DNA from 3 places in the Shewanella sp. VB17 genome. Region 3 is predicted to be linked to each of the others. Evidence: predicted binding sites of a transcription regulator. Region 3 holds the regulator's gene; each other region holds the start of a gene.
What was found. Region 3 encodes LexA, which represses DNA repair genes until DNA is damaged. Its sites were predicted from a motif close to TACTGTATNNNNATACAGTA; they were not measured.
Positions count from the first base shown of each region.

Region 1: a site for LexA is predicted at 2,036-2,055, ahead of recA (recombinase RecA). Genes of this name have one in related genera too.
Region 2: a site for LexA is predicted at 2,019-2,038, ahead of HQQ94_RS09690 (DNA polymerase II). Genes of this name have one in related genera too.

Region 1 is NZ_JABRVS010000001.1:3,921,841-3,926,138, reverse strand. Features, by position in the region: gene mutS (DNA mismatch repair protein MutS) at 1-1,833, opposite strand, end outside; gene recA (recombinase RecA) at 2,160-3,221, shown strand; gene HQQ94_RS16945 (regulatory protein RecX) at 3,243-3,689, shown strand; gene alaS (alanine--tRNA ligase) at 4,130-4,298, shown strand, end outside.
Region 2 is NZ_JABRVS010000001.1:2,253,286-2,257,583, reverse strand. Features, by position in the region: gene HQQ94_RS09690 (DNA polymerase II) at 1-1,944, opposite strand, end outside; gene HQQ94_RS09685 (hypothetical protein) at 2,450-2,665, shown strand; partial or broken gene HQQ94_RS22555 (alpha-amylase family glycosyl hydrolase) at 3,168-3,407, shown strand; gene HQQ94_RS09680 (transposase) at 3,503-4,298, shown strand, end outside.
Region 3 is NZ_JABRVS010000001.1:772,757-777,054, reverse strand. Features, by position in the region: gene plsB (glycerol-3-phosphate 1-O-acyltransferase PlsB) at 1-2,177, opposite strand, end outside; gene lexA (transcriptional repressor LexA) at 2,404-3,021, shown strand; gene HQQ94_RS03305 (cell division inhibitor SulA) at 3,018-3,530, shown strand; partial or broken gene coxB (cytochrome c oxidase subunit II) at 4,009-4,298, shown strand, end outside.

The sequences.
Region 1 (4,298 bases), 3.1 Mb from region 3:
ACGTGTTGGATTCAGTACTACGGGATTAGCGATAAAAGGAGTTTGACTCACTTGTTCGATAACCGGATGTCGACCTGATTCTATTTGTATTCCTGAGGTTTCGCTTAACATGGGTTTTTGGTAGTTAAGCGTATCTGCTCGCTCTGCAAAGTTGGTGATCACATCAAGTTCTGCAGCACCTTGAGCAAACTGCTGAAGTGGATGAAGTTGAGGTAAAATTAAATCAAAAAGTTGTTCCCATAATTGTTTCTCAAGTGCTAATGCTTTACCTTGGCTAGACAGGACTTTTTCTTCATGTTCTTTGAGCTCAGCGACAATATACCGTTCTGTATTTTTGAGTGTTTGTCTGCGTTGATAACTAAGGGGCACAAGATCAGACTCTCTACGACTGACTTCAATATAGTAGCCGTGCACACGGTTATAACCGACTTTTAATGTCGATATACCGGTAGCTTCTTTTTCTCTTGCTTCAAGCTCTGCCAAATAATCTGTCGCACCTTGACTTAAATCACGCCATTCATCTAATTCGGTATTGTAACCGGTTTTTAATACCCCACCATCACGGATAAGCATAGGAGGATTATCGATGATGGCACTATCTAGTAATGCCAGCTCTTGCGGAAATTCACTGATCTTACGGGCAAGCAATTTGATGTGTTCTGATTGGCATTTGGCTAGAATTTGTTGGATCTCTGGGAGTATCCCTAAGGCATGTTTAAGACGAGAAAAATCTCTAGGGCGAGCATTCCTTAGAGCTAACCTTGCTGTGATCCGTTCGATGTCTCCTAGTGATTTTAATAAAGGGTAAAGTTCATCATAGAGTCCATTTGCTAATATTTCTTCGAGGGCATTTTGACGCGCTTCAATGTGATTTTTATTACGTAATGGCTCATGTATCCACCTTTGCAACATGCGGCTACCCATAGGTGTGGTGGTATTATCCAACACGGTTGCTAAGGTATTAGTGCGACCACCTTGAAGGTTGGTTGTCAATTCAAGGTTACGTCGAGTCGCTGCATCAAGAATAATACTGTCTCCTTGATTAAACCTAACGATTGAATTGATATGTGGCAGTGCAGTACGCTGAGTATCTTTAACATATTGCATGAGGCAACCAGCAGCCTGGACAGAAAGACGGGCACCATCTAAACCAAATCCGCGTAAATCTTTTGTGTTAAATTGATCTCGTAGTAGTTTTTGACTTGTATTAAAGTCAAATTCCCATTCAGGGCGACGACGTGTACCTTCTAAACTTGCGATAAGGCTCATTTCACTGAAGTCTTCACTATAAAGAAGTTCGGCTGGGCAGGTGCGCTGAAGTTCAGCTTCTAATGCCTCAGATGTGATTAATTCGGCAACAACAAAACGACCAGAGCTGATATCTAAGGTGGCATAGCCAAATCCTGTTTTATCATGATATACAGCAGCAAGTAGATTATCTTGTTTCTCTTGAAGGAGGGCTTCATCTGTAAGCGTACCAGGTGTGACCAGCCGAACAACTTTACGCTCGACAGGACCTTTTGATGTCGCTGGGTCGCCTATTTGTTCGCAAATGGCGACCGAAACTCTGAGTTGAACAAGTTTAGCTAAGTAGCCCTCGACGGCATGATAAGGTAGGCCGGCCATTGGAATAGGATCACCACCACTTTTACCTCTTGCCGTTAGCGATATCCCTAATAATTCAGATGCTTTTTTGGCATCATCGTAAAAAAGTTCATAGAAATCACCCATACGATAGAAGAGAAGCACATCTGGATTTTCGGCTTTTAGCGTCAAATATTGACGCATCATGGGTGTATGTTTTTCTAAATCTTGGGTTGCGATCGCTTTCATTCTACAGCAGGTCTCTTTTCTGACGTATTAATAGGCCGCATGAATGTTTAGTGGCCATAAAGGTTGGCGCCAATATTAGCAATATTTTCTCATCATGAGTCGTTAATTTTAATTAAAAATACGAATGAATAATATCTGTCTAAATAGGCACTTATTATCGAGTGATTATGAGTGAAGAAAAATAATCTTGAACAGCACTTGATACTGTATGACTATACAGTATACTAGTTTGCATATTGAAGCTTCTTTGAAAGCACTTTTAACGAAGTGATGGAGCTATTACAGTTTTTAATCAGCGTAATCGCTGTGACTCTGAGGATACTGGAATGAAGATAGACGCGAACAAAGAGAAAGCACTTAACGCAGTATTAGGCCAAATAGAAAAGCAATTCGGTAAAGGCTCTATTATGAAATTGGGCGAGAACCGTTCGATGGATGTTGAAACTATCTCTACTGGTTCACTTTCTTTAGATGTAGCCTTGGGTGCTGGTGGGCTTCCAATGGGTCGCATTGTTGAAATTTATGGCCCTGAGTCATCAGGTAAAACAACCTTGACGCTTGAAGTGATAGCTGCTGCACAGCGCGAAGGTAAGGTGTGCGCATTTATCGATGCAGAGCATGCTCTCGATCCTATTTATGCAAAGAAACTCGGTGTTGATATTGATAACTTGCTTTGCTCACAGCCAGATACTGGTGAACAGGCGTTAGAGATTTGTGATGCATTAACACGTTCAGGTGCTGTTGATATTATTGTTGTCGATTCCGTCGCTGCTTTAACGCCAAAAGCGGAAATCGAAGGTGAAATCGGTGATTCGCACATGGGGCTTGCTGCTCGTATGATGAGTCAAGCTATGCGTAAACTTGCCGGTAACCTTAAGCAAACTAATACCATGTTAATCTTTATTAACCAAATTCGTATGAAGATTGGTGTTATGTTCGGTAACCCAGAAACAACGACAGGGGGTAATGCACTTAAGTTTTATGCTTCTGTACGCCTTGATATTCGTCGTATTGGTGCGATTAAAGATCGTGATGAAGTCATTGGTAATGAAACTCGCGTTAAAGTGGTTAAAAACAAAATTGCAGCACCATTTAAGCAGGCTGAATTTCAAATTTTATATGGTGAAGGAATTAATCGCACTGGTGAATTGGTTGACTTAGGCGTGGCTCATAAATTGGTTGAAAAAGCGGGTGCTTGGTACAGCTATAAAGGTGATAAAATTGGTCAGGGTCGTGCAAATGCAGGTAAACATTTACTTGAAAACCCGATGATTGCTGAAGAAATCGATACCGCGCTAAGAGCGATGCTGTTAACGCCTGCTGTTCCTGCTGCGGATTCAAGTATCGGCGATGAAAATGTTGATCTTGAAACCGGTGAAGTATTTTAATTTTCTGAATTAATTATCGTTATGAATCATTCAGCACATTATTTTGCGGTTGCGCAACTTGCGCGCCGCGATTACTCTCGCCATGAAGTTCAATGCAAGCTTAAATTGAAAGGTTTTGAATCTGTTGAGATTGAAAAAGCGTTAGATAGATGTGAATCTAGCGGATTTCTTGATGATAAGCGGTATGCAGAATTGCTCATTAGAAGCCATGTTAATAAGGGCCATGGTCCAACACGGATTAGACAAGTTATGGCGCAAAAGGGGCTTGATAAAAATGAAATAAATCTTGCTCTGGATAGCTGTGATTATGATTGGTTTGAGCTTGCGCAGAAAAAAGCGTTAAAGAAATATGGTCACATTCAGATAGAAGATCATAAAGATAAAGTTAGGCGAACTCGCTATCTCTTGGGCCAAGGCTTTGCTTACGATCAGATCTCTTATGCGTTAGAATATGTCTTGTATAAATGAATATTACGTTTAAACAGAGCCTAAATTATGATGACTTTTATGGCTACTCATGATTTGGTTTTGTTAATTAACTGTCTCGAAAACTTATACTCCAGTCACTTCAAAATGCTCATTGCTGAGTTCACATAAGATGGTTGAATGAGGCAGCGATTTGACAATGGTTGCTCCCTTGTTGGTTGCACTAACGTAATGCAGGAGCCGTTACCGAGGAGCAATTAACGCCCTTGAACTCTGCCACTTCTCGACATGCTGGATCTTGAAGTCACTTGGGTATATTCTACAGCTTAATGTGCTTTAGACTGCTAACTTAATTTCTTTTCCATCTCTCCATACTCTAAATTTCTGGTTGTTATCCTATAGACTGATTATAATGTCCGGCTAGATAGTATGTTGGTGATTTTAATACTCACTGTTAGCTTAACTTAATTCAGGATGATTTCATGTATCAAACCACTGCAGCGCTAAGAAGTGCTTTCTTAGCGTATTTCCGCACTAACGGTCATCAGGTTGTAGACAGTAGTTCACTGGTACCTGTTAATGATCCAACCTTATTGTTCACTAATGCAGGTATGAACCAGTTTAAAGATGTATTTCTTGGAGAAGACAAGC
Region 2 (4,298 bases), 1.5 Mb from region 3:
CTGAGTAAAAGCACCAACATAACGTTTTTTTGATCCCTTTAGAGAGCCTCTTAATGTCGGCATGAAAAATTGCTCATAATGAGATTCATATTCAAGCTCTAAAAAAGACTCAATATTCATTGTCTCCCTGAGTTTTTGCTGCCACTGCTGATTAATGCCTTTAACAAGTCTCTGGCCAATGCTATCAACATCGAGCGCAGGCTCACTATCTCCTAACCAGACAAACGTAGAATCGGTGTCGCCGTAGATCACTTTATATCCCTGCGCTTCAATCCATACCTTGGTTTGCTTCATGATCTCATGACCTCTTAGCGTAATAGAGCTCGCCAATCTGGTATCATGAAATACACAGCCATTAGAGCCCAATACACCGTAAAAGGAATTCATAATAATCTTAATCGCTTGCGATAAAGGCCCATTACGTTCACACTTTGCCTGCTCACGATGTGCCGATAAGCTTTTGATTAACTGAGGTAAAATAGGATCTTGCCGACTAAATTTACCACCTAAGAAACCGTTAACTGTATCAAGTTCAGGCATTGATAGCCCTTGTATCAATCCTTTAGGATCAATAAGAAAGGTGCGGATAATGGAAGGATAGAGACTTTTAAAATCAAGCACGATGATGTTTTGGTATAAGCCAGGTAATGAGTCCATCACATAACCACCTGGGCTGGCAACTCCTTGAGTTGATGCCATGGCTGGCGCAACAAAGCCTGCTCGATGCAAATGTGGCAAGTATAAATTATTAAAAGCGGCAACAGAGCCCCCTACCCGTCCCAATTCCAAACCGGTGAGTCGAGAGCGTTCAATGGCAAACTCAAACAACTGAGTATGCGTAAAAATATCCCACACCAAACGACTATCAGTCAAATTGTAATGGGCAAGTGCTAACTTATCGTGTACAAACAGATCGTTAATTTCATCAACACGATTTTCCACACTATGAATAGCTTTACCTTCGCCAAGCAAGGATTGCGACACACATTCAAGCGAAAAATTGTCAAATCGATAAAACGCGGCCTTAAGCCAATCGATCCCATCTAAGACCACTCTCCCTGGCAACGAAAGTGACTCAGGTCTAAATTTGTCCGCCACCTTCCAGCCTAGTTCAGCCCCACCTCTGCCAATGCTTAACTTGATCCCAAGCGCCTTTGCCCTACGATACAATAACGCCAGATCAAAAGTGACCACTGCCCAGCCTATAATGATGTCGGGATCATACTCATGAAACCAGGCTATCAATTGCAAAATGAGTGATCTTTCATCGGCCACCCACTCGACATATTCTCTTGCCTGCTGCAAATCTTCAGTGCCAAGGCATGAGTGATGTGAAATATTAGGCGCAACGCCAATCATCATGACTTTCTGGTAAGCAGTGTCCCCACTTTTCCCGTATAAGCCCACTGAATAAAGCTCACCATCAAAGCGACATTCAAAATCCAATGAAATGGCTTTTAACGGCATCGTTAACTCAGCTTTACGGGCTCTATTGCCAATCAATATTGGTAAATCTTGTTGATGATTAGATGCATACTCACCAATAAACTCAACATCTAACGCAATATATCGCTCGATCAAGTATCGATGTTCTGGACGAATATCAGCTTCATACAAAGGGATGGCAAGATCAACACTTGCTCGAGTCAAGTTTCTAAAACTCTGCCGTGATGAACAATAAAGTGCGGTCACATTATTGAGATCGAAATTTTTCAATGCTAATGGTTTAGTGCGTATTGTGGTCAGATCTGATGCACTAAGCAGCCTATCTAAGGTAGATGTAGCACAAAAGCACAGGTATTCAGCATTAGGTATTTGTACTAATATTGGCCCAGCGATTGTGTTAATGTAGTAATGTAGCCACAGAGATCCAGACTGTTGGACCACATGCCGTGATAGTATTCTGCCTTTAACACTGATTTGAAGCGATACTTCTGTACTCATTACCCACACTCACAGTAAAGTCTGAGCTTATTTGATTCAATAAACTCAACATTGTGTCACTAAGCCTAATCAATTACTGTTATTATGTACAGTATAATAGCAAACGACCGGGTAAGTTTATGTTTGATGATCAAGTCACGTCAACATGCTTGTTTCAGAGTCATCTTAGGGCAAAACGCGTCTATTTTATTTAAGGTTTAAGGGTGAGCTTACTAACTTATTTTTGCCTCAAAATTAGCTAGTCTTCGAATAAAGGCCATATTTTCACAATAGTTCATTTTGTTAGTTAAATTTGAGCTTCTAGTTGAGTTGGTATCTATTCGGGTTGTTGAAGGTCGAACCTTCAGGGTTATCTATCGCTTGCTCAGCGGGATCTGTGTAGGTACTTTTGTGGCACGCTGCAAGTACATCTGACCGCCACGGACGGTGGAAATGCCTAATTCAGTATGGAACTGAATAGGCCAGTGAGCTCTGCCAAAACGTCTGACTCACAAGGATGTGGGAAATGCCTAGAAATGTAAGGAACATTTCCGGCCTTGTTTTGGAAGCTCGCAGCCGCATCTACACACGTTATTTCAAGCAAGACAAAGTTATGCCTGTCCCATCTTTTTTTTATTTATATACAGGTATAACTGAAGTTGAGATAATTGCTATGAAAAAGATGCATAAATCGTTGGATTGGCGCATCGATAAGGCGTTGTTTCCTAAAAGCACAACCTAAAATCATTGTTGCTCGGAGCAACGAAGGCATGCATGTTTCATGCGTCAGTTGTTTTCAGCATTCATTTTTTCAAGATTTTATGCTGTTTACACCCTAATTTCGGATGATTATATGTTTAGGCAACAACGCCCATCGATAATACTAACTGCCAAACATTAACTCTTTATTATCAATGGTTTGTAATATCTATATAAAAGTGCTATGCAGACCTCGTAAACACCTATGCATCTTTTTTATCTGCTAAATTGTCATATTTAACCTGTATTTTTTTGTTACATAATATATTTACAACAAACACTTACAAGTGATATTTTGGCGAAGAAACTTACAAGAAAGCAGGAGGTTATCCTGCTGCTAATCAATAAGCTGTTATATCTCTAGGAGTTTGTGTTGACTATTGTTGAAACTGAAGAAAGACGGGACAGCCATATCTTTTGTGCTTTAGCATATCCTCTACTAGCCTTTAAGTTACCTCAACTATGTATTGTTCAGGATAACGATCATGACGTCAGCTAGAAGAACCCTCATTGATGCAGAATCAACGCCGTTTTATCACATAATAAATCGTTGTGTAAGAAGGGCCTACCTATGTGGGGAAGATAAGCTCACTGGGAAAAGTTATGAGCATCGTCGCGGCTGGATTGTCGATAAAATCAAAGCGCTTTCGAACATATTTTGTATTGATATATGCGCTTATGCGGTAATGAACAATCACTACCATTTAGTACTTAACATTGACATAAGAAGAAAGACGGGACAGCCATATCTTTTGTGCTTTAGCATATCCTCTACTAGCCTTTAAGTTACCTCAACTATGTATTGTTCAGGATAACGATCATGACGTCAGCTAGAAGAACCCTCATTGATGCAGAATCAACGCCGTTTTATCACATAATAAATCGTTGTGTAAGAAGGGCCTACCTATGTGGGGAAGATAAGCTCACTGGGAAAAGTTATGAGCATCGTCGCGGCTGGATTGTCGATAAAATCAAAGCGCTTTCGAACATATTTTGTATTGATATATGCGCTTATGCGGTAATGAACAATCACTACCATTTAGTACTTAACATTGACATGGATAAAGCCAAGTCTTTGAGCCACCGTGAAATAATTACCCGATGGTGCCAGATTACCAAGGGCCATGATGTAGCCACTAAATACATGAATGGTGACGCTTTGATTGAAGGAGAGCGAATACTTCTTGATGGTTTACTGACTGAGTGGCACGAGCGTTTATCTAGCATATCCTGGTTTATGCGCTGCCTAAACGAAGAGATTGCCCGTAGGTCCAACCGTGAAGATGAGTGTAAAGGGGCTTTCTGGGAAGGGCGCTTTAAGTCACAAGCTCTACTTGATGAACAAGCACTACTCGCCTGCATGATGTATGTTGATTTAAACCCTATTAGAGCGGGAATTGCCGACACACTGCAAGCTTCTGATTATACGTCTATTCAGGAGCGCATTAACACGCTAAACACACCTGATAAAGACACTAAACCAAATGATGATACATCAGAACTCACCTCGAGTGAGCGACTCAACCCCCTTGTCCAATTTGATGGTGCTGCTCATTTAGCACCTCAATCAGGGATCCCATTTAATTTCTGTGATTATTTACAACTTATCGATTGGA
Region 3 (4,298 bases):
GAACGTTCCATTTCAGGAAAGTCAGCTAAAAGATTAAAAATAATAGCGTAACGCTGCAATGTCTCACTCACAGTACCAGCAAGCAGTAACAACTGATTAACTCTCTGTTCTACGACACTAAATACTTCATTTTCAGTGATAAGTTCCTGCTCAATAAATAGATCAAGTATTTCCTCAACCAACTTAGCGGTATCACTCACCCCCATAAACAATTCGGCCTGAAGCAAAGGATAAAAGTCAGCAATGACATCTATAATTTCAGCTCTGGTGCTGCGCTCATGTTGTGTCAAGCAGCTAGCCACAAGGGAAGGAATGATCATCAGATGAATAATGTTATTACGATAATAGGTCATCGCAACAGCGATACTTTCATCAATAGAAATAATATCGCCCAATGAATCACTGTCCAATCGTAGTTTATTAAGCTCTAACCCCTGTACCACTAATTGCTTACCATCGCCTTCAACAACAGACGTATATGAGGTATAAGGCAAGTCTTTAAGTAATTTCAGGTAAAGGTCTAGCTGCTTTTCAAGTTGAGATCTCTCAAGCGCATTCTGTTCAGATGCTAACAACACTAAGCTGGTTAAGGTCACAGAGCTCACCGCTGCCGCATCATTAATATTCGTCATCACTTGATTGGCGAGTATATTGACGGCAGGCGTTAACCAGGTTGGTTTCTGCTCAGGATCATTAGCAATTTCCTCTCGCCAATTAGGCGCTTGTTCATTTAAAAAAGTATGTAAAGTAATGGGCTTGCCAAAATTTACATACCCTTGACCAAAGTTACCTAACTTGCGTAACGCACCGAAAAATTGCCAAACCGATTCTTTCTTTTTCTTCTTGCCACTTAATTCTTTGTGGTAAGTCGCCACTTCCATCACATGATCATAACCAAGATAAACAGGGACAAGTGTCACCGGACGTTTCATCCCCCGCAGCACGCTATTTAGCGTCATGGCGAGCATCCCTGTTTTAGGTGCTAACAGGCGTCCAGTTCTCGAGCGGCCACCTTCAGTGAAATATTCAACTGAATAGCCTTTAGTAAATAATTGATCCAAATATTCACGAAAAACGGCAGTGTATAATTTATTTCCTTTAAAACTTCGGCGAATAAAAAAAGCACCACCTCGACGGAACATGGGCCCAGCAGGCCAAAAATTAAGGTTGATACCGGCAGCAATATGCGGAGGCACCATACCTTGGTAATAAAGAATATAAGAAAGCAGTAGATAATCCATATGACTTCGATGGCAAGGGACATAAATAATCTCATGACCATCATGGTGTAACTGCCTGATCTGCTCTGCACCTTTAATATTGATGCCTTTATAGAGCTTATTCCATAGCCAGGTTAAAAAACGTTCGGTGATACGCACAAGACTATCTGAGTAATCCGCCGCGATTTCATCTAAATATTCCATCGCTTTGGCTCTGGCCTCAACTTCAGAAATTTTCTTACTTACCACCTCTTCTTGAATGGCTTTCTGCAGCGTTTCAGAACTGACTAATGCATGAAAAAGAGCTTGTCTTTTGGGTAAAACAGGTCCTGTCATCACTTTACGCTGTCGACTAAAATGCACTCGTGCTACACGCGCTAATTTTTGCGCAATACGTTTGTCAGTACCGTGTTCATCTGCCATATTACGAATTGAAACAGAGTTAGAAAATTGCACAAAGTTATGTCGACCCAAGAACAAAATCATCAAACACTTTCGCAACCAAGTGGGGTTTTCACGCTCCAAGACAGCAGCTTTCATCGTGTCATCTTCTTTACCTGGCGTTCTGCCCCAATAAAGACTGACTGGCACAAGTTGAACATCAAGATCTGGACTTCTTTTATGGGCCTTTAACAAATTCATAAAACTACTAAGAAAGAATTCGTTACTTTTCCGTTGGCCCATAAGTGGTTTGGCAGCTTCTAAACAAACCACCCTAGGACTTAATTCCCCGCCGACCTCCAGCGGATCGTAAGGGCTCGGTAAGCCTAATCCTTCTGTTATTTCACTCAGGGCGGCAATATCACTGAGAGACTCAGTTTTCATCACATAAACAAGGGGCCTCTCGGGATCTAAATTAAGGTCCTTGAACGGTTCTTGCGGTACAACAATCGTCTGCACTAACTTATTTTGAAGCCAGCGTAATGATTTAAACCAAAGGGAATCTTGTTTGGACATTATTCTTATACAATGTATTTTAATTTAATGGCTACATAGAGTATCAGATATAGATACATCCACCAAATTAGCTCAGCTCAATGACAAATATCATCTATCACCATCGACTAAGGGTTAAACAAAACAAACGATAAAGAAGAGAAAAACGATTAACACTGGTTAATACTTGCACTGCATGAAATACTGTATATACTGACAGTTACTGTATAGAAAGACAGGATTTACCATGAGACCATTGACACCACGACAAGCTGAAATCCTTGAACTAATTAAGTGCAATATTGTTGACACAGGTATGCCACCAACTCGTGCGGAAATCGCCACACGTTTAGGTTTTAAAAGTGCTAACGCCGCAGAAGAGCACCTAAAAGCCTTGGCTAAAAAAGGCTGTATTGAAATTATCCCAGGCACATCTCGTGGTATCCGCTTAACTCAACTCGAAGAACCTGAAGAGTCTGGCTTACCCTTAATAGGACAAGTCGCAGCAGGAGAGCCTATTTTAGCTCAAGAACATGTAGAACAGCGCTATAAAGTTGATCCAAACATGTTCCATCCCAGTGCCGACTTTCTCTTGAGAGTACGTGGCGATAGTATGAAAAATATTGGTATCCTTGAAGGTGATCTTTTAGCTGTCCACAAAGCAGATCAGGCCCGAAATGGTCAGATAATTGTGGCTCGCGTCGAAGATGATGTCACCGTTAAACGCTTTGAGAAAAAGGGCAACACTGTTTATCTTCACGCAGAAAATGAAGATTACACACCCATAGTCATCAACTTGGCTAATCAAAGCCTCAGTATTGAAGGATTAGCTGTCGGCGTTATTCGCAACGGTGACTGGCAATGAATACACTCATAGGTAATAGCCCTAGGCATCCAGGGTTATGGTTGGAACATGAGAATAATCACTCAAGACAATTACAAACGAGCACAGTCACAACAATAACGACCCACACACAAGGGCGTAACGAACTCAAAAAAGTCAGCGCTCAACTCGCGACGCTAAGCCAACAAGGACAATGGATAGTATTGATCAATCCACCAAACATAGATTACAAAAAAATGTTAACTGACGCTGGCCTTAACATGAATCGAGTCCTATTGGTCCACGCCAAAGATGAAGTCGAAACACTATGGGCAATGGAAAAAGCACTAACAAGTGGCACATCAAGTGCCGTATTATGCTGGACTCAATCTTTAGATTCCCGTGATAATCGCCGCCTTCAAATTGTTGCTAAAAGCGCCCGAGCCTTAGGCATTGTAATAGAAGACACCAATGCCAGTTTATATGCAAATAACCGTAACAACACGCTAAATACTGCCATACCACAAAGGGGGTTCTGCTCTGTTCATTAGCAGATTAACCAAGAGATTGACTCAAGCCCCTAACAGGGGCTTTATTTTGAATAAATGGCCTATTTAACAATGCAAAAAATACATACGTAATAAAATTTAAAAGACGGATCATCACTTATTTTTAAAATACGAAAAAGTAATCTTGATCAATATTGCAACACCAAGTAAATTAGTCGCATAACAACGATAATTTGTTATATCCAAACGATTTAGTCGTCTGCAAAGTCAATCAATCCACAGTGATATAACTGCATTGTATTACCTAGCAGAAATCGGAACTGATATATTCAGTCGTAGGTATGAATGTGGGTAATTCTGGCAGTGATTTAATAAAACTGCTTACTTTCACGATAAAAAGTAAAACCACTAACATGCTTTGAAGTCATCGTTGCTTTTTTGGGAACTGAAGAGTTTACATAGAGCAGAGACTTACTGTGTGGCTCTTCTTTGTCTTATTTTTTGACAGAGGAGAAGTCTAGTGAAAAAAACGCTGTATTGCTTTTTGGCGTTGCTGTTTACGTCATCCGTTGTGGCATCACAAATGCCCTTAAATATGACCAAAGGTGTCACAGAGATCAGTGGTAAGGTTTATAGCCTGCACATGATCATTTTATATATTTGTTGCGTGATCGGAGCCCTGGTTTTTGGTGTGATGATCTATTCCATTATTAATCACAGAAAATCCAAAGGTGCTGTTGCAGCCAACTTTCACGAAAGTACCAAAGTCGAGATAGCTTGGACTGTTGTGCCTTTCATCATTCTTATTTT